Regions from separate parts of the Fictibacillus nanhaiensis genome, predicted to be linked through region 2. Evidence: riboswitches for the same ligand, from Rfam matches in the RefSeq annotation. Region 2 holds a riboswitch; each other region holds the start of a gene.
The links. A riboswitch is a leader RNA that binds a small molecule or an ion and turns the genes downstream of it on or off. The one in region 2 is predicted to bind cyclic di-GMP.
Positions count from the first base shown of each region.

Region 1: another riboswitch for cyclic di-GMP. It lies ahead of ACFS5O_RS05635 (anti-repressor SinI family protein); the one in region 2 lies ahead of ACFS5O_RS17020 (GGDEF domain-containing protein).
Region 3: another riboswitch for cyclic di-GMP. It lies ahead of ACFS5O_RS05485 (hypothetical protein); the one in region 2 lies ahead of ACFS5O_RS17020 (GGDEF domain-containing protein).

Region 1 covers NZ_JBHUPF010000006.1:369,071-376,938, reverse strand. The annotation lists gene ACFS5O_RS05660 (YndJ family protein) at 1-1,488, opposite strand, end outside; gene ACFS5O_RS05655 (DUF4166 domain-containing protein) at 1,457-2,068, opposite strand; gene ACFS5O_RS05650 (DoxX-like family protein) at 2,073-2,981, opposite strand; gene ACFS5O_RS05645 (hypothetical protein) at 3,367-3,750, opposite strand; gene ACFS5O_RS05640 (NAD(P)H-dependent flavin oxidoreductase) at 4,047-5,021, opposite strand; cyclic di-GMP riboswitch class I at 5,231-5,317, shown strand; gene ACFS5O_RS05635 (anti-repressor SinI family protein) at 5,347-5,481, shown strand; gene ACFS5O_RS05630 (helix-turn-helix domain-containing protein) at 5,580-5,900, shown strand; gene ACFS5O_RS05625 (STAS domain-containing protein) at 6,093-7,136, shown strand.
Region 2 covers NZ_JBHUPF010000006.1:2,619,732-2,627,599, forward strand. The annotation lists gene addB (helicase-exonuclease AddAB subunit AddB) at 1-836, opposite strand, end outside; gene ACFS5O_RS17015 (GGDEF domain-containing protein) at 1,038-2,111, opposite strand; gene ACFS5O_RS17020 (GGDEF domain-containing protein) at 2,176-3,126, opposite strand; cyclic di-GMP riboswitch class I at 3,318-3,406, opposite strand; gene ACFS5O_RS17025 (serine/threonine protein kinase) at 3,485-4,138, opposite strand; gene ACFS5O_RS17030 (YhjD family protein) at 4,244-4,603, opposite strand; gene ACFS5O_RS17035 (hypothetical protein) at 4,620-4,826, opposite strand; gene ACFS5O_RS17040 (STAS domain-containing protein) at 4,923-5,756, opposite strand; gene ACFS5O_RS17045 (N-acetylmuramoyl-L-alanine amidase) at 5,943-6,599, opposite strand; gene ACFS5O_RS17050 (MarR family winged helix-turn-helix transcriptional regulator) at 6,925-7,308, shown strand; gene ACFS5O_RS17055 (MDR family MFS transporter) at 7,379-7,868, shown strand, end outside.
Region 3 covers NZ_JBHUPF010000006.1:343,114-350,981, forward strand. The annotation lists gene ACFS5O_RS05460 (methyl-accepting chemotaxis protein) at 1-714, shown strand, start outside; gene ACFS5O_RS05465 (transposase) at 845-1,405, opposite strand; gene ACFS5O_RS05470 (spore coat protein) at 1,741-2,373, shown strand; gene ACFS5O_RS05475 (YhdT family protein) at 2,556-2,849, shown strand; gene panF (sodium/pantothenate symporter) at 2,846-4,285, shown strand; cyclic di-GMP riboswitch class II at 4,474-4,556, shown strand; gene ACFS5O_RS05485 (hypothetical protein) at 4,591-5,082, shown strand; gene ACFS5O_RS05490 (YdcF family protein) at 5,175-5,909, shown strand; gene ACFS5O_RS05495 (hypothetical protein) at 5,925-6,101, shown strand; gene ACFS5O_RS05500 (PadR family transcriptional regulator) at 6,240-6,572, shown strand; gene ACFS5O_RS05505 (HAAS domain-containing protein) at 6,569-7,339, shown strand; gene ACFS5O_RS05510 (ATP-binding protein) at 7,515-7,868, shown strand, end outside.

The DNA.
Region 1 (7,868 bases), 2.3 Mb from region 2:
TGTAAGAGAATTATCTGCTGCTTCCTCTATTAAAAAGTACTCTGAAAGTGGTAATTTTAATAAACATTCTCCAATCGCTAAGTATATACCTGAATCAGATTCTCCTTCGCTTGATAGAAGAAGACCACCATCTCTTTCATCAAGTTGAAGAATTCCTATCATTGCTGAAGAAGGAAGTGGAAGTGAGATGTTCATAAACGTTCTATTATCGGTCTGATGATTGGAATATATAGCTTTGAACACCGAATGATCTCCAATATTTCGCCTCCAAACCCGAGGATTATTCCTTCCATCACGTATTGGATCAACCGCCTGTATACTTCCTGTCATCTCAACTTTTTTGCTTGAAAGAGGTAAGTTTAATTGTTGCATTTGAATACTAATACATTTATAGCAGACAGCAAATGGTTTAAACCAAGTAGCCCATTTCACCCTAGCATACAATTGATATTGTTCAGTATGTTCATAAAAATGAACAATTCTAGAAGGAATTTTATTAATATCTACATATTCAGCTAGGTCATCAACCAAACCTTTTTTCAGCTTGCCCTCTCCTTTAAAATGACCTCTAATTTGACTGACCGGAAAATCCCATTTAACACGATTCGTTTTTGGAGGAGCTACTATCCAACCCAATATCCCTATCATTCCAAACAGAACACTATTCATTAATCCATGAAATGTGAGCATAAAATCAATGCTGACACCCCATTTCCCAAATGCACTATTAAGAGCATACAACAAGGAAAACAATATCGTGATACCTAAAGAACCGAAAGATAGCCGAATAAAGATGCCTTGCAGTCTAGTTAAAAACTGAGTTTGAAAAGTTAAAATGATTACTGTGTATATAGCAAAGATATATAGCAAGACTGAAATAACTTCTAAAAGCGGCCAAAATGTAATTCCAATTGCAACAAGAATCGGTCCTATTAATATAATTGGAACACAAATTCTATACCACTTAGACTGATGCAAGCGCCCAAATAACCCTAAAGAAATAGGTAATATAAAAGCTGAGTAATGAAAATGTATAGCCGTCAACCATGTAATCAAAGGACTAAAACCTGTATCTATTCCTACTATAAAAGCAAAAAACCAAAGTCCACCTATAAATAAATACATCATCCCAATATCAATCGAAATTTCCGCCCAGTTTGTAAATCCACGGTTGATGAAGCGTTTAGCTCCATAGAGAGCCACTGACAAAGTAAAAAGTAAATAAAGAGATGCAAATAAAATTTGTAAATTATCATTAATATCTAACTGTAAAAGAAAGATTGAAAACATTACGATCCATGTTGCAGCCATATGTTTCGTTTTTGGATAAATAAATAGTTGAAGCAATACTGGAACATAGACAAGTTGTGCAGCTGTTAACATTAAATAAAAAGGTTCCTTTATCGTGAGTATGCTACTGGCGATAAAGAAGATGATTCCGCCTAAAGTTATTGGACTAAATAGATGTTTCTTTAAATTCGCCTTCATAGGCCATCAGTCTCCCAACGATCCGATTTTGGATATGAACCCGAATAGTAAATACTTCTCGCGTATCATCATATCCTTCCTCTACCTCAACCACTCCTCGTAAAAAGCTTGGGATTGAAATCTCTAATTTACCGATCACCAGGCGTTGCACCCCTGACCGAATATTAAGGTGACCTTCTGGCGTAACATTAAAATGTAAATCAGAATAGAACAAACTTGGTTCTCCTAAGTAATCTTTTACGACTTTTCTTTCTGAATCTATTGTCATGAATGCGTTAAAATATCGGGTAACATGGTCAAAATAAAAAGTTCGTTCCCAGTAGACTTCATCTAGTTCATGAGACAAAGAACGACTTGTATTTCTAATAGTAAAAGGAATATTATTTCCACTTTCAGGAAAAAGAAACTTCCTTTTGGTAGCTAGTTTTAAAAAAGGATAAAGCCATCCTGTACCTGATTGCACTAAAGTCATTTTTCCTGATGCACAGAAAGGTTTATTCTTAGGCAATGCATATCTTGATTGTAACTGAGGGTGCAGTCTCTTGAAATCCTCTCCTAGGAGGTTTTGATAGATTGTCACTTTATCACTCTTTCTTTGAACGCTTGCAGCTTGTTGCAGTTGGCACATCATTAGCTAATACAAACCCAAGAATCGATAAAATCCAAAGGCTGCTATTAAAGGTAACTGGGTTAAAGGGATGAGAAGAGATTGCTGGATCAGCTAGTAAGGCACTTAAAGTTAATGTAGGGAACACAATAATTTGTAAAAGGTAAAGATGCCTCTTATTACGGTAGAATAACCAAGTAAGCCCGAATAAAACTTCAAGAATTCCAACAACACCAACAGCCTTTAACGCCAAATCCATTTCCATAGAACTAAGAGAAGATAACATCGCAACCTCTTCAGGATGTTTTGCGATGATTTTAGGAACGAGACCTTGGTAAAACCATATAAAGAAAAAGAGTAACGTGATGAGTACATTACTAAAAAAACGAAGATATTGCACTCTTGGTAATTCACCTTTTTCAACCCAGCGCTTCAACACATCAAAACTGAGCGCCGTTGCCCAACCGATAAGTGGACGAAAAAACAAGTCTGCTATTCTTCCAAAAGTGCCGTAACGAACTTCATAATCGTACTGAGTTAAAAAGGTTGTACCCTCGTTGCTTGGTGTGTACTTCCAATATCCCTTCCCCTCTGAAATAGGCGAGATTTTTTGTGGAGTACCAAAATGAAGTGAAGATACTTTAGATCCATCGCCTTTATTATGAGTACCTATACTTTTTCCCCAACCTGATACTTTAATACCGAAACCAATTTTTGTTTCATACTGAAAGGATTGAGGTTCATCCTCTGACTTTTTTGGAAGATATGTAATTGAAGAAAAACGAAGATCCCATTGTTCATGAAGGACAGGATTTTGAGATTTTTCCCATACCTCATCAACACTCGCTTTAATAGGTATTTCTACATATATTGGCATATTTTTCATAATAACACCCCTTATGTATAAAAATACCATAGCTGTTGTCATAAAGCTTTGTATTTATGTAAATTTGAAGTAAGAAGAAGCTACCCAAATAACAGCCTCTTCTTTTACCCGATTACCTGAATAATAACCTACTTTTTAAAACTAGCTTTTTAGATTTTATGTAATGACCCAGACTAGATTCATCTAAGTGTATCCAGCCATTAATTAATTTTGGGCTACTGCAATTTCTATCTAGAACTTTCTATGTTTTAAATTCAAATTAGGAAATAAACAAAAAGCACAACGAATTCCGTTGCGCTTTCCAGTGCTGACGCTATACAATTTGTATTATTTTCTCATGTTTTCCCACACAAAGAAAAACATTAACTATAAGTGTCTATTTCTATCATCTATTAAAAGCAGATTCCTGCTTTTTGTTTATAATATGATTTAGGTGAGTTTTTAATAAGACTGCTTTGTCCAATATCCCATTTTCAAACTGTTCAATTGTTGTCTGATCACCATTGCTTTTAATAGGTTCTACATTAATAAATTCCTCTAACTGAATACGGGTAACATCGCATTCTATATCTGACACTCCACCTATTTTTTTTATAAATATAAATGTATCCATTTCTTGATAGTTTAGTTCAATCTCAATAGCAAGTTGCTCATTCGTGTATAAGAAGGTAGTCTTCCAACGCCCATCTGTATCAGTCGGTTCAGAAAATCCATAATCATGTATTAAATAGCTAAAACTTTCTTCCGTAATAGATGAGAATAAATTCATGGTAACACCTCCATTATTAATACCTTTTCCTACATGAATTGTACTGTAAGTAATTCCTTACAGTTTACACGTTTTCTTTATATAAAGATATTACTTATTACTTTCTCCCTTGCTTCTGCCTTGTCCTCTTTTATTTGATGAATTATCTGTAATTGTTAGGGGTCAGACCCGGGTCTGACCCCTAACAATTACAAAACTTTAAAATTTGTCCAATTCAGAAAGACAAAATTAAAATCCCCCTAAACTATGTTTATTCACAGTAGTTTTGGGGGATTTAGTTCTAAAGGACTATTAATTTACGGAATTATACTAATAGCTTCCTTTGCACGTAAAGCTTGTTGATATTCAGTTTTTAAGTTATCTACTACTTCCTTAACAGTAGAAATTTTCTTCACACTCCCTACACCTTGACCAGCTGACCAGATATCTTTCCATGCTTTTGCTTTTGATTCAGAGAAAGAAAGATCGATAGAATCTTTTTTCATCAGGTTCTCTATATCAAACCCTGCTTTTTTTAGAGATGGTAACAGATAATTTCCTTTTATTCCACTAATTGCATCAGTATAAACAAGATCCTCTAAAGTAGATTCTATCAACATCTGGCGGTACTCATCACTTGCTGATGATTCTTGGGTAGCTATGAATCGTGTTCCCATATACACGAGGTCAGCTCCAAGAATTTTAGCAGCGAGAATCTCTTCACCTGAGGAGATTGATCCAGCAAGAATTGTTATTCCATCCCAGAATTCCTTCACAGCTTTTAAGAAAGCAAAAGGATTTAGTGTACCACCATGTCCTCCTGCACCGCTGCAAACTAGAATTAAACCGTCTATGCCTGTCTTCGCAGCCTTTCGAGCATGGTCTAGGGAGATCACGTCAGAAAATACAAGTCCTCCGTAACCATGTACAATTTTAGCTACATCACTAGGATTACCTAGAGAAGTAATTACTACAGGGGGCTCATATTTTTTAATCAACTTCATATCTTCATCGAATCTTTTATTTGTTCGATGAACGATTAAGTTAACGCCCCACGGAGCTATTTTAGCCCCAGGATTATTTTGTTTAAACGTTTCTAACTCATTTAAAATATGCTTCATCCAATTTTCTAGCAGATCGGAGGTTCTGGCATTCAATAATGGAAATGTACCTATTATTCCGTTCTTACAACTTTCAATCACCATATCAGGGCTCGACACAAGGAACATTGGTGCATTAATTACTGGTAAACTGAGTTGATTCGACAAATTCATTGGCAATTTTGTAGACAATTTATTCATCCTTTCAGCATTAAAAATTAGATTTTTGGTATTTAATTAAGATTAATTTCAACACGACCCGCGTCATTCCTCTAAATAATTTTATAGGGGTCGTTATCCATTTCCATAAATTACATTTATGTTACAGTCATTTTCTGACAACATTTTCTATTTAGCTTGTATATAATCAATTTGAGTTAGGGAATATGACCTAATTATCCTTCAGACAAGGGCAAACATCTTCGAAAGAAGTGGGCGCAAAGCCACGGGTCTAAGGCTTGATAAGCTATGATCGCCGGGTTACCTGGACATCACTTACTTTCTGGAGGGATTCTTAGTGGAAAAGTTGGATCACGAATGGATTGAATTAATTAAGGAAGCAAGAGATCAGGGTTTTACTAGAGAAGAAATTATTCGTTTTTTACAAAATCCCCAATTAGCTTTCGAACAATATCAATTGCAAAGAAATTAATTCATTGAAATAGTAAACAAGTCACAGAATTTATTTACTTACCTCATACAGAAAGATATAATAAAGGCAAATTATTTCTTAAATGGGGATTGCAAATGATGATTGGTGAACGAGTAAAAAAATATCGTACCGAAAAAGGCCTCTCCATTACAGCGTTGGCTGATAAAGCAGGGGTAGCAAAATCGTATATTAGCGCATTAGAGCGGAGTATACAACAAAATCCTTCAATTCAACTTCTTGAAAAAATTGCAGATGTTTTAAATATCTCTGTAGATTTATTAATAAAGCCAGAGGTTGAAACCGAAAATTTAGACCAAGAATGGGCAGATTTAGTCAAAGAAGCCATGGGTTCTGGTGTAAGCAAAGAGCAATTTAAAGAGTTTCTTGAATTTAACAAATGGAAAAACAAACAAAATTAACCACTTGATTTCATCAAGTGGTTTTTACTTTGTTTTATGGTCTAGATGAGAATTTTTTTGTGTCTTCGTGGGCTGGACATAATGAGGGTTTTGTATTTGTGTGGAGTCTGACCCCACACAAATGTTTAATGTTGATTGAATTAGGGTAAGGGAATTTGTTGTCTACTATTTTTTGTTTATGGAGGATTATACATGAAGCAGTCGCCAAACGAACTAATGGATTCTCAAAAAAGTGTAGATGTGAATGGTTCTTCTTTTCATTGGGACACAGCAAAAGGTATATTTCAATTTGAAGGCGAAGATGTAATGTTGTTTTGGATTGATTCAGCATTTAAGGTGTTCCTTGAATCCATTGAAGAGATTACAGGAGAAGGAACAGCAGACCTCGTTTTTGAAACAGCTGGGTATCGGACAGGGTTAATTGTTAGTGATTTTTACATAAGAACGATCAAAGATATTGAAATTTCCGCTGAATCACTGCCTAACATTTATGCATCAGCTGGTTGGGGTAAAACATACATAGAGCTTGATGTAGAGAAAAAAGAAGCAATCATTACGATTACAAACAGTTGGGAAACGAAAGTTAAAAAAGCTCAGAACAGCGAACGCATGGGGCGCTTCTTACCTGGTCATTGGGCTGGTGTGTTCACCGGACTCTTTCAAACCAACATGTGGTATAAGGTCTTAGAAAACGAATCCGACCCTCATACGCTAAAGTTAGCAATCTCAGAGTCACATATAACACCAAAAGATAACATTCGCGATCTCGTTCATCGGGAAGAACAGCATGAGATTATGAAGCTAGAAGCTATGGTTGAAGACCGGACAAGAGAGTTAACTGATCTCATTCGAGAGATATCCTCTCCCATCATCCCAGTAACCGATCATATCGTAGTTATCCCTTTAATCGGTAAATACAATGAGCTACGTTCAAACGATATGTTAGAGCATACTCTTACTTCCCTTCCTCAGCACCGCGCTAAATTTGTGATCCTTGATCTAACAGGAATCAAGTCTATCGATACGGAAATGGTGGGGATGTTGAACAAGCTTGTTTCTTCCGCCCGATTGTTCGGTATGGAAACATTGTTGGTCGGAATCTCACCTGAATTGAGTATGGAAATTACAAAACACCAATATTCTCTCGGAGAAAGTACATATTTCAGAAACCTAAAGCACGCCATTCACTTTGCTTTTGCAAAGGAAGGTATGCTTATACAAGAACCAACGAAGTAAAAAGATCCACGCTGCAGTTGCCGCGTGGATCTTTTTACATTTTATTTGGTTGTTCTAGTGTACTTCTGGAATGTACAGTATGAAGGAATTTGTATTTGTATGGGGTCAGACCCCATTTTCTTAAAATCTCAACGTTCGTCTAAGCAACTTGTCTGTCTCTACATATGATATACAGAAACCGAAACCAATGGGAAGTCGGTATCAATTTGTGAGGTGAAACGAATAATGTGTAACAAGTGTGGAAACTACGACCACTGCAAACATGAAAAGCACGAGAAGCATGAAAAAGTTGAGAAGTGTTATAAGAAAGTAGAATGGGTTTGTGAAGAATCTTCTTCATCATCCTCTTCCTCTTCTTCCTCTTCTTCATCATCATCTTCTTCATCTTCTTCTTCTAGCTACGAAGTGTTGAAGTGCAAGAAGTACAAAAAAGCTAAGAGAAAGCAACATCATCGCTGTTGCGATCCTTGGGCAAGAATCTTGTTCTAGGATAAGAATTAGAAAAGAAGTGCGAACCCTCGTTTGCACTTCTTTTCTTTTTTACTCCCCATTGAATCATAAAATCATTTCCTAATAAAACATCCCTAAATATTTATTAGACTATAGCCGATAAAGAACAAGAGACTGTTAATTTTCACTCATGGTGAAAAACCTGGTAGCGCTACATTTTTAATTAGTGTAATTAAAGCTCTGAATAAACACAGACTTACTACCCGATAAAAAATTTACTAT
Region 2 (7,868 bases):
GGCTCCTCAACGAACACACCGAGTTCTTTCGCCAGTGTTGTTAGTGACTTTATCGTTTTTTTAGTCATATTAAACAAATCTAATTCATGAGGTTCTGAGCCTGAATTAAAGAATTCATCTGTCGTAAGTGCAATGGTTACTTTTTTGGCATGTGCCATTAATCCAGCCGCAACTTCTAGTTCTTGAGGAGTAAAAGAATGAAATCCATCTATGTAAATTTCACTTTCCTTGATGCTCTCTGATAAAGGAATCTTTGCTTGGAGCAGACGTAAGTAATCTTCTGAATCAATATACTTTCCAATTAGTGCTTCGTCTAAGGCACTTGAAAGGACACTCAGATCTGATAGTTTGTCCTTAAGCACTTTTTTGTTATTTTCTTTTTGTCCAAGAGAAAGCAGTGTTTCGGCATTCCACGAAAGGTCGTCTGCAGAAACACAATACCGTTTAAGTTCTGTAGTCATTAACTCGAGCAGCTCGTAAAAACCGCTTTGTTCTGAAGCTTTTCGGAAGATTTTAAGGTCCTCTTTTTTATGCTCAACAATTTTTCGCAGCATCATTCTTATTCCGGTAGAACTGATGTGCATTCTTGTCAGACCACCAGTCTCACCAAGAATACGCCAAGCAAGCCTTGAGAAACTAAACACTTGTGCACGCATCATTCCGGAAAGACCAGGTGTTGAAGCTAGCTTATACTCCGATTGAAAAGTCATCTGATCGGGTACAAGATAGATGATCGGATTGCCTGAAGGACATTCTGTAAGTTCTTTTTGAATCTCCTTAAATACAGAGTGGGACTTTCCGCTGCCGGATCGTCCCAAAATAAATTGCAAACTCATTTTTTGTTCATCCCCTGTTCCGCACTTGAATTCTAACTCTATTATCTCATAATCTATTAGGACATCAAAGGCTCCTCCCCTGAAAAACAAGCACTTCTCCCTGGTAGTTATAGGATAGATATTGAAAACGGAGCATTCTCGAATAAAAGTTACACCTTACCTACATGATAGATACCATATAGAAAAGAAAAAGGAAAACCGCTACATCGTTAGCTGATTTTCCTGTTCTCTGACGATATCCAGTTCACATGCATTTCTTCCTGCTGCTTTTGCTTCATATAATAATACATCAGCTCTTTGGATAATCTGTGAAGGCTTTTCACCTTCTACATAACTCGCAATCCCGTAGCTAAGTGTGACAGGTAACGCTCCATCACTTGACATATAAGGATAGGTCTCTAAATGTTTATTGATTTTTTCGATCGTATTTTTTACTTCTGTACGGCATGTCGTATGGAGAATCCAGGCAAACTCTTCTCCTCCATATCGATAACTTTCTCCTTCTTTTAGAGAGATAAAACGTTTAAACGTAGCTCCAACAAGCTTAAGCACTTCATCACCTATCAGATGACCGTGAAGATCGTTGAACTTTTTAAATCGATCAATATCACATAACACAAGTGTAAAAGGCTTACCTTGTTTTGTTTTTTCTAAGACGTCTTCTTGAAATTTCCGGTGATTCAATAAACCCGTCAAATAGTCTTGTTCAGATTGAAGCTGATACATATTCTTCTCAAAATAATATTGTCGTTCTTTAGAAGCGATCACTCCTCCATAAAAAGCGATCAACCATAAGAAGATGCTTTTCATGAAAAATTCAAAAGAAGAAAGAGTGTTCATGTACCCACTATCTCTTATGAAAAAGTAAGTAAGGATGATAAAACTCGCTGTTCCTACTATAAGGGCGCCTCTTAACCTCCAATATAGAGCGGCATGAATAACGATTAAATATCCTACAGAAACAAACGGGCTGTCAGCTCCGCCAGTTAGCTGCATCAACCACGCATAAGCGAGGCAATCAAAAATAATTCCACCTCTAGTAAAAACGCGGTAATACAGTGACGTTTCAGGCATTCGATGTAAAACAATTTGCGTGGAGGTCATATATACGATCCCTATTAGGAAGAGGATCGGAAATGTATCTGTTTCGAATTTAAGCACGCTCGAAATAGGTGGATAATAAAAAACAGGTAAACAAAGTACTAAAAAGAACCACCGTAATAAAGAAGATATCGTTTCAGAACGGTGCTCAGTAATCGTAAATGAATCTTTCATGCGAGTCATCTTCCTTTGCATAATACGATCTGTGAAACACAGAAAGGCCCTTGTTTCATATTGTTCAAATGAATGATTTATTCTCACTTCTTGATCTTTTATTGGTATACATTCGCTCATCTACAAGTTGAAGGTAATAATCTATGTTCTCACATGCATCTGCAAGTAATTCTATTGTGCCATATGCTAATGAAATGGATTCATTCCATACGATGAGCTGACTCTCTAACTTTTCAATTAGGATGTATGCTTCATCTTCTGTTATCCCTGGCAAAAGAAAAACAAATTCATCTCCTCCAAATCTAAATCCAGAGAACAATTTTAACCGTTTAGAAAGTTCTGCAATCTGCTGAAGGATTTCATCACCCGCGTGGTGTCCTAGCTCGTCATTAATCAATTTAAAGTTATTGATATCAAACATGACAAGTGTAAGAGGAAGTTTTAAGCTGTGCGCTTTTTTGAGTTCTTTTTCTAAGCAATCATAAAAGTATCTGCGATTATACAGATTCGTTAGTGGATCCCGAATGCTAATCTCCTTAAGATCTTTGAATTGTTGAGAGGAGAAACCACTTAAGAAGCCGGTTACAGCTCGGTGAGATATTCGGTTCCAACGATCTAACATAAACAACTGTATCACTAACGGTTCATTTTTTGTTGCTTTTTTTACTTCAAGTAAAACAGATTCACTGATACTCGTTGTAAAACATGCTAATGCTTGATGAGGAATTCGTTGATGTCTTAAAAAATGAATGCCTGATCGAAACGCTTTTTGTTCTCCTTGCTTTAAAAAAGACTCAAATCGTTCTTCTTCTAGAAACACAGCATGCACGATTGCCCGTAAAAATTTCTCTAATATCTTTTCGTATTGCTCAACAAACCCGTTTAGAAACGTATGAAAGTCTTCATTTTTTCGTAGATGCTCTTTGTGTGTATGTATCATAGCAGGAATAGACTTCATAAATTCTGGCAACAAGTTTTTTTTGAGTGCGCGTAAGTCTAGTTGGAAGTTTTCCATTCTACAACCCCTCAAATTCCTCAAAAATTACATACAAAAAGCCATCACCTAATAAAGGGAATGGCTTCTATTGATGTTCGAGACACTATACTCTCTATGACTGCTTCATTACTAACGTGTGATCAATCCTCTTTCACACAATCGAAAAAGCTTCATAGAAACGGTTGTGTCTAAACAAGAGTCCGTTTCCCTTTGGCAACCGGCTACCATTGCATGTTCAACATACTTTAGGCCCATAGCTTTGCGTCCCAGCTTTTCAACTGGTTTGCCCTTAATAACAAAGGTTTCTATTGATTTATAGTTATTATATCCTACTTAGGTAGTTTGTGCCAATCATTTTAATGAGTCATTAGACCTATTATTTACTACCTTTTTTTTTGGATATTTTTAACTTCCTATAGTACCTATACCCTATCCTTACTCCGTTCAAAACAAAATAAGGTATCTTAATCGGAAAATGAAAGAGAGTTTTTTTGTAAATGGTGAAATAAGCCTTTCGAAGATCTTTCCATTTTCTGCACGTTTCGTATCGACTAAAATCAGAAACGTCCACAATAATTCCTCTATTATTAGATATCATCACATTTTTCCCATGCACATCATTCGGAAACAACCCTTTGTCTCTCGCATGCCTGACTGCTTCATCAATATCGTAGATTACACTCTCATGGATTTTTACCCCTTTATGCACACAGTCAAATAGAGTCATGCCTTCAATGCGTTTTAAGATTAAAAAACGCTGTTCCGAATGATAGCAAACAGAAAATCCTGGATGTTTGCCTAATCGATCATATACTTTCTTTTCTTCTACTAGACCATGCTCATCCCTGCCGTAGATCTTTACTACATATTCAGGATGATCAGGATGTGAAAAAACGGCTGCATAGTTTCCACAGCCGAGCATCTTCCAAGGATGTGGGGTATTCACAGGGCAAACCGGATCAAAAGGGCTACGACTTTCAATCAAGATCTCATCGTTCAATTGTCTGGCTAGCCGGATAAAGTGTTCCATAACGTTCCTCAATTCAATTTCTAATCCTTATCATCAACTTATGATTCTGCTATACGTTCATTGTATACAGTTGTTATAAAAAATGAAACTTGAACGCTTTATCCATTATTCAAGGTTTACTTTTAGATAAGAAAGCATAAGTGTCTCGGCTTTATTCTTCAGATGAATGTTTGGAAATCTCATAATTTCACGATAACCTCTAATAAAGATCTCATATTCAGTAACATCATCTTCACGTTGTGCATCCATCACTTTAATTCTTCGTTTTCTTAATTCGATTCTAACATCATATAGATCTTTGCTGATTTGATTCATAATTTGTTCTACTAGCGCTCTGTATGGCTGTTTCAATTTAAAAGGAGAGCCGTTAATAATCTGCAGATCACGATTAAACACAGTAAGTAAAATCGGATACATCACAAATTTTTCAATAAGCGAACGCTCTTCTTCGCTTCCATATTGCACGACAAACCCTCCAATCTTATGAAGACAAACGTGAATGAACAGATAATATATTTCTTATGTGAAAACTTCGAATCTGTTTTCTTGTTGAACAATATCCTTTGATGATATGACCGTCAAATGAGTATGGAATGACAATACGGTGCGAGATGTCACCTTTTTGTGAGAGGTAGATCATTTCTATTCCAACTCGTTCTTCTATACATCTCATTAATAAGTTAGTCATGAAGCAACCTCCTTTTTTATATTATATGCGAACAAACGTTCTTTTTATACTAGAAAAAAATACCTACCCTTTTTTAAGAAGGTAAGCATTCATAGATTATTTACTGTTTTGAGGTCGAATCCCCATAGCCTCAAGCTCCTGATACAAGTTTCCAGCAATAGAAAATCCGTCAAAACTGATTCCTAGCGAAACAACCGTCTGAGCAAGCTCAGGTCGCATACCGCTTAAGGTTACATTTACACCTAAAAGCTTGAGTGAATTGATCACCTTAAATAAATTATGAGCCACCATCGTATCAATCACTGCTACACCAGATAGATCGATAAAAAGATGTTCAATCTGTAATTCCATGCATTTTTGAAGAGAAGTTTCCATGATCAATTTAGAGCGATGCGTATCAATCGTACCTACAAGCGGAAGAACCGCAACCGCTCTTGTCAGTCTTACAACAGGTACAGATAGTTCTTCAATTGCCTCTCGAGCCAATCCGAGTACACGATTATTATTTTCAACATATGCCACACTAAAAGCATGGACTGTTTCATCCAATAAAGGGTCGATGATTGATGCAGCTTTCATAACAGTTTGAACGGTAAATTTCTCATTGTTGACTTCGTTACGAATAAAATCCCATAGCACCATTCGATAGTATCTCGTACTACTTAATGCTTTGTCTAGAGGAACTTCGTGTTGAACAGCCAGCTCACCATTTTTTCTTCCCCATTTGATAAAATGATCTTGTGAAGTTTTTTTATCTTCATAAAGTGCTTGTCCAAAATATGAAAATAGTTCTCCCCTTAGGTTCAGCACGAATTCTGAAAGTTCCACTGGTTGCTCACCAAGCGATAAACGCACCTCATCAATTTTCTTTGATAGATCATACTTATGTTCAATGATCTTTTTACCTAATTCCCTCAATTGATGCTCCATTTTTAGTTATTTCCCCCTATGTACACAAAAATATGGCATACCTCCACTTTATTTACCATTAACTTGTGTACTTAAAACCTATTTCATGAAAAAATGGGTTTGTTCTCTCCTGACAAGGAGTAAGTGGTAAAACCCGAAATGAGAGTCAGTTGTTTAAAGGAACAATAAAGACGAAAAATCCTAGGATTATGAGAAATCAATATGAACAGCAAATCCTGCAGCTTTAGCTTTTCGAGAAAGTTTCTCTGCATTTTCCCTAGATGAGAACGCTCCTATCTGCACTTTATAAAGCTTTCCTTCTCCAGTTACTTGCTCGTTAAATTCCTTTTGATTAACAACAAACTTTTTTAACTCATATTTAACATCTTCAATAAAGAATGGAAATGTCTTACCATATTGATGAAAACAATTTAAAGGATCTGTTCTTCTTTTTGGGTCTAGTTGAAAGTGACCTTTTATGTTCCGGGCAGGATCCCATTGGTACATCTCACATAAATACGCAAAAAACCATACATAACGGCTATAAGCTTTATTAAAATCAATAGATGGCCCATAACACAACTCTACTCCGATTCCCCATTCATTGGCATCTGATACATCGGATCGAACGTGCCATGCTTTTTCATCTAATGGAATAACCTCTAATATTTGCTTATCATCTATGAAGACGTGCGCAGATGCTTCTAGATGCCTGCTGTTAAAATAATCATAGTTTTGTTGCGCCGTCGAGTTGGGGTTTCCGGTATCGTGGGCGACCGCAAAGCGTGGTCTACGATTACCTCCTGGCCGTTGCTTCCATTCTTTTTTTATAAATTGATTGGTGATCTGGTATTTTTCTTTCATTCATACACCTCCCATTTATTTAATTTAGAAGTGTATGATAAAACAAAAAAAGAGCCATTACGGCCCTTTTTACATTCCCCCTGGTTGTGATTGTGTTGTGATCGCCCAAACCCAATAAGCTGCTCCGATTAAAAATCCAAAACCTAATAACACAAAAAATAATGTTGAATTTTTCATAATCCGTGTCTCCCCAAACCTTTTGCTTTCTTTCTTATTAAATATAAATTATCATATACTAGTAGAAGAAGAAACAAAAAGCAAGGGTGTTAAAATGGAAAATAGAGAACAAACCCCATTAAGAAATGATTTAGAACGTGAATTGGAAATGAGTTTACGCAGACTTTTTCGTACGTTAAGAAAAGGTTTAAACGAAGTATACTCAGATTATATTCCAAGCAATGAGTTTGCTGTTCTTCAGACTTTGTTTATCCAAAGTCCTTTAATGGCATCAGAAATTGCAAACGAATTAAAAGTATCCTCAAGTCATATTACTGCGGTTACTGATCGGCTTGTTGGCAAGAATTACATTCAGCGTGTACGATCAGATTCAGACCGTCGGATCGTCTATTTGGAAATTACTGATGATGGTAGAGAAATCGCACGAAAAATGGATAACATTAAGAATAACTACCTGGAAAAAAAATTTGCTGCATTAACAGATGAAGACATAAAGCGAATGATAGATTCTTCAATAAAACTGCTTGATTAGTGAAGCAGTTTTCCTTTTCAATAATAATTCACATTGTGAAATATTTACAACATGAATAGGAGGGTGATGCATGGAACATCTAGAAATGCGGCGAAAAGTAATTATTATGCTTTCTATCATGTCTGCTATGCTTTTTGCAGCGTTAAACCAAACCATCGTTGGTACGTCTTTACCAAAAATCATTGCTGATCTTGGAGGAATCGAATACTATAGCTGGGTTTTTACGATTTTCATGCTCACTTCAAGCATTACAGCCATATTAGTTGGAAAACTATCAGACATTTATGGAAGAAAGCCATTTATCTTATTGGGGATCGGTGTATTTACAGCAGGTTCACTTTTATGCGGTATATCAGGAAGCATCCTTGAACTCGTCTTATTTAGAGGGGTTCAAGGCTTTGGAGGCGGTATGATCATGTCGACGGCTTTCACAGCAGTCGGTGATCTATTTCCACCACGAGAACGCGGTAGATGGCAAGGGATCATGAGCAGTGTTTTCGGCTTAGCAAGTGTGTTTGGCCCAACTTTAGGAGGATACATCGTCGATCACTTTCATTGGC
Region 3 (7,868 bases), 2.3 Mb from region 2:
GGCGAAAGAATTGAAAAAGCAACAAAACAAATGAATGAAGAATCGTTGAACGGTGTAAAAAAAGTGAGCGTGCTAAAAGAGAAGTCACTGATGACAACAGAAATGACAAAAGAGATGATTTCTTCTATTAAAAAGCTTGATGAAACATCTGGCAGCGTTCAACAGATCGTTCTAACGATCAGCGATATAGCCAATCAAACGAATTTACTAGCATTAAACGCGGCAATCGAGGCAGCGAGAGCTGGAGAGTCAGGAAGAGGCTTTGCGGTCGTTGCGGATGAAGTAAGAAAACTGGCAGAGCAGACCGAGCTTTCCTTAAAAGATATCAGCGCATTGATCACGGATATGCAGCAAGTAACGGAAAACACCGTCGGACAAGTTCAAGAAGCTGCCGCTCTCATTCTTTCACAAAGCGAAGCAGTTGAAGAGACAGAGCAAAGCTTTAGCGCGATCTCTACTGCAGTTAAAGGGAATGCAGCGGCATTAAAAGACGTGATTCAGTCTGTTGACGAAATGACGATGCAAAAGAATGTACTCCTTGAGAATGCGTCGCATATCTTGGCGATCACGCAAGAAACAGCGGCTGGAACAGAAGAGGTATCTGCATCAGCAGAACAGCAATCAGCATCAATGGAGCAGTTGAACCATCTAGCGGATCAGCTTGAGCAGTACGCTGAACAGATGCGCAACCACGTCCAGCGGTTCACATTTTAGGGGTCTGACCCCACACAATTACATTTGTGCCGTTTTTGTCTTTTCCAAAAAGACAAAAACGGCTTTTTTCTTTGTTAGTACTGACTTTTGAAAAAGGAAAGTGTGTAGTTATACATTTAGTTTAAAGGGTTTAAAGCTCAACAACAGGGGTGATCTTGCTTTCAACATAATCTCGGTACTGAGATTTCGAATGGTTAAACTGTTCAAGAAGGGTTGAGGTGTTTACGAAAGGACACACCGATGGGGTTACATAATAGCGGTAACTGCTCCACTGATATTCTAAAGGATACATGACCAGGTCGGCAGAAACAGGATTCAAATGAATGTAGCGACTAGTGTCTAATAAATGCGAACGATCTTCGATCAATTCTGCTCCATAACGTCCTTGAAACACATGACCAGTGAGCTCATATTTCTTGTTGAAATACATCGCGTACGTTTCATTTAATTCTTTCATGAAATCTCCAGGTGGGGACTTGCTGCACAATATTTGTAAGTGAGTGTGGTTGGTCATGAGGCAATACGAGAAGAGCTCGACTTCGTGCTTTTTAACACAGTGGCTAAGAATCTTTAAATAGCGGTGGAAATCCAAGTGGGAATAAAAAAGAGGTTCCCTGCGATTTCCGCGAGTAGTCACGTGATAAACAGCATCCGGATACCAAATGCGAGGGGATCTAGGAATGATTTTCACCTCCTTTCAATCGTATCTTTATTATAAGGGTTGAACCTGAATCTGGGAAATGGGGACTGACCCCAAAAAAATTATTTCCCCTGCTGTTTTCAAGTAAAACCCTAAAGCAGTTTTGAAATGCAAACGGTTCGAAACTTTTCTTTTCAGAAAGTCACCTTTTTCGCGAATAGCCCCTCTTAAAAAATGTCGAACTTCGTCTCTTCTTTAGAGTTTCTATCATATTTCCTCGGAAATTATTAAAAAAAGAGAATAGAGTATTCCTTTCTACATACAATAACCCCGTATTTTATAAATCGGAGGTATGTATGATGAATCAAGATTCAAATCAACAAAACATGAATCCTCAATCAGGGAACACCAATCCTGAATTTAACCATCTAAACATGCAGACTGGTCAAGTGTTAGCCCAGATGAACCATGGCGGACATGAGATGTTTGATGTTCATGAGATGTTAAGCGGCATTGTAGGAACTTTAAACTTATATACACTTTGTAAAGGGCATGTCCAGGACCCTGAGCTTAAAACGATGCTCAATCGTCATTATCAGCACATTACAAAAGAATATAACGCGTGTGTTCAAGCTTTTCAGACAGGAAAAGATCCAGCAATGCGTACAGAATCTTACAAGATGGCTCAAGATAATGATTTTGTATATGGCTTGAAGCCTGCTCAACCGGTTAAACCTATTCAAAGCGTTACAGAATTAAACGATCAATCTGTATCATCTCTAATTCTAGGAACATTAAAATCGAATGCTTCGCTAAGAGGAATGGCGACACTCGAAGTTACAAATCCAGTGCTTAGACGAGTATTAGCAGATGGGATTCCAAACTGGATCGAGATGGCCTATGAATTATCGATCTGGCAGAATAAGAACCATTATTATCAAGTACCTCAACTGAACCAACAAGATATGACGAGCATGCTCGGTGCATACGCTCCATCAACACAACCACCTCTTCAATAAAAATGACTTAAACGAGTACCTATAAAGGTGCTCGTTTTTACTTTTACACAGGTTAAAACAGGGATATCATGAGAAGAAATAGAAAATTTCATAAAGTTGAAAGGACTCGACAACAAGAAACGAATTTGCCATAGTTATGAGTGGACTTATATTTTGTACTGAAACTCCAGGGGGTTAAGGAAATGAAAAAGGGAACAGACTGGCGGTATCGAGTATCGAATAGAGAAGCTGTCATGGGTACCGTGCTTGCCATTTTGAACTTTATCTGGTGGTATGCGTTCGCTTACGGCCTAGGCGGACGTCCTATTAAAGAATACACATACATACTTGGATTTCCAGCATGGTTTTTTTATAGCTGTATGATGGGATTTGTTGTTTTCACCATTTTAGTTTGGATCATGGTGAAGTTTTTCTTCAAAGAGGTTCCGTTTGACCTTGATGAAACGAACGAGGATGGGGAGGGAGATGTCCGATGAATTGGGATGTGATTCTTCCTTTAGCTTTCTTTTTGATCTCCGTTTTTTTAGTAGGTATCTATACATCTCGGCACATTAAAAGCGGACCGTCGTTTTTACAAGATTACTTTTTAGCAGGCAGAGAACTCGGAGGTTTTGTGCTTGCGATGACAATGGTCGCAACATACGGAAGTGCGTCGAGTTTTATTGGTGGACCTGGTGCAGCCTATCAATTAGGTCTAGGTTGGGTGCTGCTCGCAATGGCGCAACTCGTTACTGGGTATTTCACACTTGCGGTACTTGGTAAAAAGTTTGCAATCGTTGCAAGAAAGATCAACGCCGTTACATTGATTGATTTTCTAAAAGCACGTTATGAGAGCAAGTGGGTCGTTATTCTATCAGCACTGAGTATTGTTGTTTTCCTATTCTCTGCAATGGCCGCTCAATGGGTGGGCGGTGGACGGTTGATCGAATCGTTTACCGGTGTTTCCTACACAACAGCACTTTTCATTTTCTCTGGCTCTGTGCTCGTGTACGTGATTGCAGGCGGTTTCCGAGCCGTTGTAATTACTGATGCGATACAAGGAGTTGTAATGGTAATCGGAACAGTCATCATATTGGCCGGTACGATTCTCGCGGGCGGTGGAATTGAAAACATCATGGGTGAATTAAGAGCGGAGAATCCGAACTTAATCACGCCTTATGGCTCGGATCAATCGCTAACACCTCTTTACGTATCATCGTTTTGGATATTAGTTGGTGTTGGAGTTGTAGGCTTGCCGCAAATTTCGGTAAGAGCGATGAGCTATCGAAATGCAAAGGCGATGCATCGAGCGATGATCATCGGAACGTTCGTTGTAGGTTTCATCATGCTGGGTATGCATCTAGCGGGTGTGTTCGGAAGAGTGGTGCTACCGGGAATAGAAGTCCCGGATAAAGTCATGCCGCTTTTAGCACTCGAAGTGTTGCCAGGGTGGTTAGCCGGTATCGTGTTGGCAGCGCCTTTAGCTGCTGTCATGTCAACGGTAGATTCGGTGCTCTTACTCGTAAGTTCTGCGATCATAAAAGATGTGTACATCAACTACATTAAACCAGATGCCGAGGAGCAATTTGTAAAAAAGTTGAGCTTTGGGATAACAGCGGTTGTCGGACTGAGCGTATTCGCTATGGCGATCAACCCGCCTGACTTACTTATTTGGCTGAATCTGTTCGCGTTCGGAGGATTAGAAGCAGCGTTCATATGGCCAATTGTGTTAGGGCTATATTGGAAAAGAGGAAACGCGAACGGAGCGATCGCCTCTTTAATCGTAGGGGTAGGATCTTATATGTTCTTGCATCTTAATTACCCTAATCTTTGGGGCATGCACACGGTAGTGCTTCCGATCGTGCTTTCCTTGATTGCTTACATTGTGGGGAGTTTCACAAAGGGTGTCAGACCCCATACAAATACATTCTAGAAGCCAATGTCCACGCACAGTGGACATTGGCTTCTTTCATTTATTTCTTTCATTCCATGTTTCTTTCCGCTACATCCTCATTACCTTTCTACAATAAAATACTGAAAAAACAATTTATAGTAATATCTTACTAATTACCCATTTACAGTGAATGTGACCGGTGTTAATTTTATATCAGAATATAATTAGATAAGTGTGGGGCTGTGAAGGTTATTCTGTATGTGGGCGCTTGGAATAACTGAAGCTAGTAGCGCAACCGACCGCTTTCTTTATTTGTTCTCTAGATAAAGGAAGGGGTATTTAACATGGAAATTTCACGTAAAGAAAAATTCAGCACGAAGAAAAAGACAGCTAAGAAATGGCCGAAAATTGTTTTAGCGACAACGTTTGCACTTGGTGTAGGTACGACATCTGCGTATGCGGCAAATCCGAATCTTGCAAACGACTTATATAATAAGATTATGGAATTTACGTATCAATTTGAGATCGAGAGTGAGTTAAACAAAGAGAAGAATGACTTGCTCAAAAATGTGAACGTAGCAGTAAAAGGAATCGTTGCGGATGCCAAGAAAGATTTGGATTCTAACAAAGAAAAGATCATTCAAGACAAGAAAAAAGAACTTGAAAATCACTATAAACAAGAATTAGCAGAGATTACGAAAAGAAAGAACGAAGCCGTTAATAAAAAAACAGAGAACATGAACACTGATGCAACACGTTCTTCTGAGCAAAAAAAGGCCGACATCTCTTCAGCCATTCAAAAAGAAATACAAGAGTCTGACATAAACAAAAAATAATAACTTTTACAAAGAGCGGAATCTTCATTCTCCGCTCTTTTCCTTTTTCTGATATCCTAGAATATAGAAAATCTATGAACGGAGATAACACTATGAAAAAACTATTCTTAACGCTCGGGATCCTCTTTGCTGTATATGCAACGGCCATGCTTATCCAAACGACTAACATGGATATGGGACTTGCGGTTTTTTTCTTGTTAGGTGCTCTTTTTCTTGTCCTTTTTTTCCGCTACAACTCAGCTATGAAACTATTTAACACGTACAAAAAAACGACGCTGACCGTATTAATCGTAACCATCCTTTTTGCAGCAACGCTAGAAACTCTTATTCTTACATCTGCTAACACAGACCCTGAGAAGGTTTCTTCCAAGATAGATTCGATCCTCGTACTTGGTGGAGGAACGAAGAATAATCGTCCGGGTGCCGTTCTAAAAGGTCGGCTAGATCAAGCGCTCACCTATGCAAAAAAACATCCAGATGTTACGTTCATTGTCAGCGGTGGTCTTGGATTTGGTAAAACGACGAGTGAAGGATCTATAATGAAAAACTATCTCGTCGAAAATGGGATTGAAGCAGATTCCATTCAGATTGAGGAAAAAGCAACGAGTACATACGAAAATCTTTTATATACCAAAAAGATGATTCAACCAGACGACCAGCTGCTCATTGTAACGAGTGATTTCCACCTTTTTCGAACAAAGATGATCGCTAAGCGGGTTGGTATTGAAGCAGAAGGGCTTGGCTCGCCGTTGAGAATTTCTTCTGTTCCACAAGCTCACGTTAGAGAATATATGGCGATCATTAAAAGTTATTTTACTGACAGATAGAGGAGGGCGGCTTTCATGAACAAAAATAAGTATCATTGTTGTGCGACGTGTATCAATTTCAAGCCTGAAAAAACGAATCAAGGGATGCGCTATCACTGCGTGCGTCTTGGATATGAGACGAAACCAGACTATCAGTTTAATTGTTGGGAGCCGAAACCACATGTGGTGGAGCTCATGAATAAGGAAAAATAATTTTTGGAACAAATTAACACAAATACCTTGCATTACAAGTTAGTGACACATATACTAATGGTATATCTTGTTATGCAAGACATTCTTTTTTATCTATAACCCTTGTAATACAAGATAGTGAAAATGAGGTGTAGCCACATGTCGAACACTCAGATGTTAAAAGGAATTCTCGACGGCTGTCTTTTAGCCATCATCAATGAAGGTGAAGTTTATGGCTATGAGTTAGCCGAAAAGCTGGAATCATACGGCTTTCAACAGACGAGTGAAGGAACGATCTATCCTTTGCTCATACGCATGCAAAAAGAGAAGCTCGTTACCACGACGTTGAAGAAATCAACGGCGGGACCAAGACGGAAATATTATTCGCTTACCCCTAAAGGTGAGGAAGAACTTCAAGCATTTATTGAAAGATGGAATCAACTAAGTCATTCGGTCGAGCACATTTTACAAAAGAGAGGAAGCGGAGAATGAATGCGCAAAAACATACGTTAACAGCTGAAAGTCAGGATTTCTTAGATAATCTTAGACTCTATTTATTTTCGAGTGGAAAAAAAGACGAAGAGGTAAAAGAGATCGTAGAAGAGTTGGAAGATCATCTGATCGAAGCGGAAAAGCGCGGAAAATCTGTCTCTCACATCATCGGCCATTCGCCAAAAGCATATATGGAGCAGCTTTCAAGTGAAATGTCATTTGATTTTAAATGGCTTTCTTACTTGCCGATCATCGTTCTCGGTGTTTTCGCCTATGTTTTGCTAGGCGATTCGATAAGAGGAGGCGTTCAGTACACGTTGCTTCAAGTGATCGGTTATCCGGCGGTTTGTATCATCCTTGTACTTTTCTATTTAAGAATGTTCAAATTCTTAGCGAGCACGAAACTTTCAAAAACAAAAACGATCATCACCACATTGATCTTAGGAATTTTACCGATTTTGTTCTTTTTAGGTCTTATGTTTGCAAACGATATGTATAAAACTTCCGTTGTTATAAAGCTTGGAGCGACAGGAAACATTATCGCGGCGCTCCTTGCTATCGCCATCTTTATAGGAATCGCTTTATGGAGTAAAACCTGGTTCACAATCGTCATTCCAGCCATGATTTTTCTACCAGAATTTTTAATCAGTCTCACTTCATTTGACAAAGAAACGAAAGCCATTTTAACAATAAGTGCATTGTTTGTAACGCTGATTATCTATAACGTGTATACGTTTAAAAAAGCGAAAAAAGAGAACCGAATCTAAATGATCGGTTCTTTCTTCTGAGTAAAATATGGTTACCAAACAACGTACTTGCACTGAAAAAGCTTACAATGTTACATTGTGTAAGGCTTTACACAGCAAATAAGTGGAAATACTGTTGATAGATAAGGTGATTGATTTTTAGTAAAAGATCACTGATAGAGAAAGGAAATTTGATATGAATCTCCAACTTCCGATTGAAATAAAAGAAAAGCTGCAGCAAGATGCAGCTAAACGATTAGAAAATCTACCAAATGAATATAAAGAATTAATTGGGGAGCAGGGATATACAGCGCCTGACGCAGCATTGATTGAGGATGCGGTAATCGCACTTGCTCTCGGAAAAAATGTATTGTTGAAAGGACCGACGGGTTCAGGAAAGACAAAGCTTGCAGAGCTTCTTTCAAACGTGTTCGGACAACCTTTGCATCAAGTCAACGCCTCGGTCGATCTTGATGCTGAAGCGCTTCTTGGTCATAAGACGTTAAGTTATAGCGAGGGTAAACAAGAGATCGAGTTCATTCCTGGGCCA